DNA from 2 places in the Lactobacillus sp. A27 genome. Region 2 is predicted to be linked to the other one. Evidence: predicted binding sites of a transcription regulator. Region 2 holds the regulator's gene; the other holds the start of a gene.
The links. The regulator HrcA, encoded in region 2, represses chaperone genes, less so after heat shock. The targets are predictions, from matches to a motif close to TTAGCACTCNNNNNNNNNGAGTGCTAA.
Positions count from the first base shown of each region.

Region 1: the regulator HrcA is predicted to act here: its motif matches at 1,767-1,793, upstream of JEM49_RS03925 (ATP-dependent Clp protease ATP-binding subunit).

Region 1 covers NZ_JAEHNT010000019.1:44,212-47,428, forward strand. Annotated here, with positions in the region: gene JEM49_RS03915 (PTS transporter subunit EIIC) at 1-644, shown strand, start outside; gene JEM49_RS03920 (alpha/beta hydrolase) at 613-1,542, shown strand; gene JEM49_RS03925 (ATP-dependent Clp protease ATP-binding subunit) at 1,826-3,217, shown strand, end outside.
Region 2 covers NZ_JAEHNT010000015.1:3,761-6,977, forward strand. Annotated here, with positions in the region: gene ribF (riboflavin biosynthesis protein RibF) at 1-679, shown strand, start outside; gene hrcA (heat-inducible transcriptional repressor HrcA) at 846-1,895, shown strand; gene grpE (nucleotide exchange factor GrpE) at 1,911-2,492, shown strand; gene dnaK (molecular chaperone DnaK) at 2,509-3,217, shown strand, end outside.

The DNA of each region.
Region 1 (3,217 bases), on a different contig from region 2:
TATTTGAAATTATTGCATTGGCGTTTGTCGTTATGCTGCTTAGTTGGATTGGGATTGGCTATCCTTTAGCTTCTTTATCTACGGCTGCAGCACTTACAAGCGGGGCAGCTACTGTTAACCTCAATTATGCATTAAAACATGGCGGTTCATGGAATGTTCCTTATAAGTTTTTAGGTAGTTCGCTTGTTTATCCTTACGGTGCAATGGGCGGTGCTAGCGTTGTTTTAGCATTAATAGTAATTATTTTATTGTCACATCAAAATAAAGAGACAGAGAATATTGCCAAGGCTAATTTATTGCCTGCAGCATTTAACTCTACGTGGGGGTTCATGATAGGGTTGCCAATTATTTTAAACCCCGTGCTCTTTTTACCTATGGTATTGATCCCTGTAATTAATATCATGATTGCTTCATTAGCAATTTTTCTTCATATTATTACACCATGTGTTTATCCAGTATTAAAAGGAACCCCAGGAATTCTTATTTCGTTTTTCGGTTCTAACGGCAACTGGAGTAATTTAGTCTTTTCTATTTGTTTATTTATTTTAGATATTTTGATGTTAATACCTATTTCGTTATTGGGACAAAGGATAGAAAGGAAACTTAAAGCTTATGAATATGAAAAAGGCCAACAAACTGCTTAAAAATCCTAATTTAAAATGGATTGCCCTTGTTTTATTAGTAGTTATGGTTTTCGCTATTCCTGGTTATAAATGGATGGAAAAAGATAACCAAGCTCGTGCACAAAGAATGAAATCTGCCTTGTCACCGGTAATCATGGTGCCTGGATCCAGTGCGAGTACTGAACGTTTTAATGAGTTGGTTAAATTATTAAATCAAAACACTCCAACTAAACATAGCGTGTTGAAAATCAACGTTTCAACTAATGGTAATCTGTTGTATTCGGGCTCAATTAATAAAAATGATAATGAACCATTTATTATTATTGGCTTTAAAAACAATAAGGACGGTTATAGCAATATCAAAAAACAAGCAGAATGGTTAGATGAAGCCTTTGAAGCTATTTCACAGGATTATAAATTTAATAATTTTAAGGCCTTTGGTCATTCTAATGGTGGTCTAATTTGGACATACTGGCTAGAACATTATTATTCAACTTATTCGGATGAAATTACCATGAAGCGTTTAATGACAGTAGGAACGCCGTATAATTTTAGCGAAAAGAATATCAACCATAAAACGCAAATGTTGGAAGATTTTATTAAGTGCAAAAATAGACTCCCTAAGAGCTTAGTGGTGTATTCTGTATCTGGAGGCAAAAATTATGAGTCAGATGGGATCGTCCCAGAAGCTAGTGTTGCAGCAGGAAAGTATATTTTTCAAAAGCAAGTAAAGAGTTATACTGCGATGACAATCACTGGGGATAAGGCTGATCACTCTGATTTGCCTCAAAATCAACAAGTAGTCCAGGTTATTCAACAATATTTATTAGAACCAATTAAGAATAAGAATAATCAAGTAATATCGCGACAAGGAAAAAAGTCAGATAACGATAAAAATGGACAAAATGAGCAGGATTAATATTCATCCTGTGGAAAACTTTTACACCCAATAATCCTTTAAGCGTATAATTTCATCCTTCTTAATAAAATCTTTATATATTGTGAAGCAATATAAACGCTTATATATCAACGATTTTATTACTTTTTTAGATTAACATCACAAATTAAAAGAAAAATGTGGAAAACTTTTAAATCCATGCTTGCAATCTGTGGATAACCTGCTATACTTATAAATGTAATGAATTAGCACTTAAATGCTTTGAGTGCTAAAAATCAAGTTTATGATGGGAGTGTTTGCAGATATGGCATACTTTGACAATGATTTTGACAACTTATTTAACGAATTGAACAGCTCATTCTTTAATGACGACTTTGGCAGAAGAAGTGGCAACGGTAATTCAGGTTCAATTCCTATTAATTACTCAAGCAATATGAGTTCAGCTCCTCAAACCATTCAACAAACCCCACAACAACCAAATGAAAAACCAATTGGCGTAGATTTAGTTGAAGAAGCAAAGAAGAATAATTTTGACCCAGTTATTGGTCGTGACGAACAAATTGATAACGTTATTGAAATTTTATCAAGACGTAAGAAGAATAATCCTGTATTAATCGGACCTGCTGGTGTTGGTAAGACTTCTATTGTAGAAGGTTTAGCTGAAAGAATTGCTTCAGGCAATGTGCCAGCTAAGATGGCTAACATGCACATTATTTCAGTAAACATCAATGACATGGTTGCTGGTTCAAGTCTTCGTGGTAGCTTTGAAGAAAGATTAAAGAAGGTTATCGACAAGGCCAAGAGTGATCCTAACATTGTTTTATTCATCGATGAATTGCACAACATTGTTGGTGCTGGTTCAACTGATTCAGAAAACAACAATGGTGACGCTGCTAACATCTTGAAGCCAGCTCTTGCAAGCGGTGACTTGAAGTTAATCGGTGCTACTACTACAAGCGAATTCCAAAGAATTGAAAAGGACCCAGCTTTATCACGTAGATTCCAAGCTGTTCAAGTTCCTGAACCAACTACAGATGTAGCTATCAAGATTTTGGAAGGCTTAAAGAAGAAGTACGAAGATTACCACCACGTAAAATACAGTGATGACAGTCTTAAACTAGCTGTTGAATTATCAGAAAGATACATTCAAGGTCGTTACTTACCAGACAAGGCCATTGACTTGATGGATGAAGCTGGTGCTAAGAAGGCTTTGCTTGTACAACCAACTGATGAAAAGAGCTTGAAGAATCAAATCAATGCTCTTGAAGCTAAGAAGTCAGAAGCTGCTAAGGCTGAAGACTACGACAAGGCTTCAGAAATTAAGAACAAGATTGCTGACCTTGAAAAGCAACTTAAGAACGTAGACACTAAGAATACTCCAGAAGTAACTGAAAAAGACATCTACGCAATTATTGAACAAAAGACTAAGATTCCTATGAGCGAACTTCACGCAGATGAAGCTCAAAAGAACTTAGACTTGGCTAAGAAGTTGAAGAAGAACGTTATTGACCAAGATAGAGCTATTGACGTAATTACTGACGCTATTGCTCGTAAGCAAATCTTCAAAGACAGCGATCGTCCTACTGGTTCATTCTTACTTACTGGTCCTACTGGTGTTGGTAAGACTGAACTTGCTAAACAATTAGCTATCCAATTATTTGGTAACAAAGATCACTTGATCCGTTTGGACATGAGT
Region 2 (3,217 bases):
TCTAGCCGTAATGCCATTTACTAAAAAGTTTAGCGAGATAGATGCACAGAGTTTTGTAGATAATGTAATAATTAAACTCAATGCAGATACAGTAGTAGCTGGATTTGATTATACATATGGTCCTAAAGAGACTGCTAATATGAAGAATTTACCAAAATTTGCGAAGGATAGATTTGAAATTTTCGTTATGCCTAAGCAGATTTTTAATGGTAAAAAAATAGGTTCAACTGAAATTAGACAGGCAATTAGGGAAGGTAAGATGGAATTAGCTTTTCAATTAATGGGTCACCATTATGTGATGAGCGGGATCGTTGGTCATGGTAAAAGAAATGGCCATAAATTAGGCTTCCCAACAGCTAATTTAGTTTGGGCTAGTCATAAGGTAATTCCCAAAATAGGAGTATATGCCACTAAAACGCAGGTAGCTGGAAAGTGGTATGAATCTATGACTAGTGTCGGTTATAATATAACGATTGGCCAACCTGAACAAATTTTTATTGAATCATATATATTTAATTTTAAACAGGATATTTATGATCAGCCAATAAAAATTAAATGGTATAAATATACTAGAGGCGAAATTAAATTTAGCGGCCTTGAAGAATTGAAAAAACAATTAGAGAAAGACCAAATAGAAATTGAACATTATTTTGCACAAGAAGCACGAAGTAATGCGTAACGAGAAGCTGAAGAACTTAGCAATTTTGAACTAAGTTCTTCAGTTTTTATTTTTTGAAATAATTTGAAGAAATTTTAGCACTCCTCTTGTTTTTCTGCTAATTTATAGTATCATATTAATTGTTAGCACCTGAGAATTACGAGTGCTAAAAGTGAGGGCGATTATTATGTTGACCGAGCGTCAAGAGCTTATTTTAAAAACAATTATTACAGACTTCACACAAACGCATGAGCCTGTTGGCTCTAAGACGGTGATGAAGCAGTTACCAATTAAAGTATCAAGCGCTACTATTCGAAATGAAATGGCGGTCCTAGAAGATCAAGGCTTAATTGAGAAGACACACTCTTCTAGCGGAAGAATTCCGTCAAGTGATGGATATCGTTATTATCTTGATAATTTAGTTGAACCGCTTCAGTTGCCAGAGTCTGTTTATAACACGATTGGGACACAATTAGATCGACCTTTTCATCAGGTGAATGAAATCGTACAAGAAGCAGCACGCATTTTATCTGATTTAACTAATTACACTGCTTTTGCTGAAGGACCTGAGAGTAGGGATGTTAAAATTACAGGTTTTAGGATTGTTCCCCTGTCTTCTAGACAAGTGATGGCAATTCTAGTGACGAGTGATGGCAATGTCCAAAATCAAGTTTATGCTTTACCACATAATATTCATGGTGAAGAAATTGAAAAAGCGGTTCGAATGATTAATGACCAATTAGTTGACAAGAGTTTAAAGGAAATTAATGTTTCATTGCTAAGTGAACTTGCTAAAAACGAATTAGGTAGTGATCATGCTAACGAATTATTTAGCTTAGTTGAAGACGTGTTAAAAGATGCGGCTAGTGAGCAGATGTATGTTGATGGACAAATTAATCTATTGAACAATACAACTGAGAATAATGTAAATGATATACGTTCACTCTATGAATTAATTGATCGAGATAATTTGTTTTCTAATTTGATGAATATTAAGGCTGATCCTAAGACTGAAAAATACCCAGTTAAGGTAAAGTTAGGATCTGAATTGCCGAATGATTTATTAAAAAATTATAGTTTGCTGACAGCTGAATATAGTGTCGGCTCCCATGGTAAAGGAACAATAGCTTTACTTGGGCCAACAAATATGCCGTATTCTCAAATGATAGGGCTTCTAGAATACTTCAGAAATGAATTAGCCAAGAAGTTACTTGATTATTACGGTAAATTTCAATAATAGAGGAGGTTAGCCGTGAGTAAAGAAGAGTTTCCTAGTGAAAAGAATTTAGATGAAAAAGAAAATGCTTCAACACCTAAGGATGTTAAGAAAAAGGCAACTGAAGGTAAGGAAGCAAAAAATGATAAACATGATGAAAAATTAGCTAAAGAATTGGCTGATTTAAAAGATAAAAATAAGGAGCTTGAAGATAAGTATCTTCGTAGCGAAGCAGAAATTCAAAATATGCAAAATCGCTATTCAAAAGAAAGAGCTCAACTTATTAAGTATGAATCTCAAAGCTTAGCTAAAGATATTTTGCCTGCTGTAGACAATTTGGAGAGAGCTTTAAGCGTAGAAGCCGATGATGATGTTTCCAAGCAACTGAAGAAGGGCGTTAAGATGACGCTTGATTCATTAACTAAAGCATTGAAAGAACATGGCATCGTTGAGATTGAAGCTGAAGACGTAAAATTTGATCCGACATTGCATCAAGCTGTTCAAACTGTAGCAGCCGAAAATGATGATCAAAAAGATCACGTTGTTCAGGTTTTACAAAAAGGATATCAATATAAAGATCGGACACTAAGACCAGCAATGGTTGTAGTTGCTCAATAGGAGAGGAAGTTTATACATGTCAAAAGTTATTGGTATTGACCTCGGAACTACTAACTCAGCAGTTGCAGTTCTTGAAGGTAAAGAACCAAAGATTATTACTAACCCAGAAGGTAACCGTACTACTCCATCTGTAGTAGCTTTTAAAGATGGTGAAATTCAAGTTGGTGAAGTAGCTAAGCGTCAAGCTATTACTAACCCTAACACTATTGTTTCAATTAAGCGTCACATGGGTGAAGCAGATTACAAGGTTAAGGTTGGTGACAAGGAATACACACCACAAGAAATTTCTGCATTTATTTTACAATACATCAAGAAGTTCTCAGAAGATTACTTAGGTGAAAAGGTAACTGATGCAGTTATCACTGTTCCTGCTTACTTTAACGATGCACAACGTCAAGCTACTAAGGATGCTGGTAAGATCGCTGGGTTGAATGTACAAAGAATTATCAACGAACCTACTGCTTCAGCATTAGCCTTCGGTTTAAACAAAGACCAAGATGAAAAGGTCTTAGTTTACGACCTTGGTGGTGGTACTTTCGATGTTTCCGTTCTTCAATTAGGTGACGGTGTCTTCCAAGTATTATCAACTAACGGTGATACTCACCTTGGTGGTGATGACTTTGATAACCGTATCATGGATTGGTTGATCAAGAACTTTAAGGATGAAAATGGCGTTGACTTGTCTAAGGACAAGATGGCTATGCAACGTTTGAAGGATGCTGCTG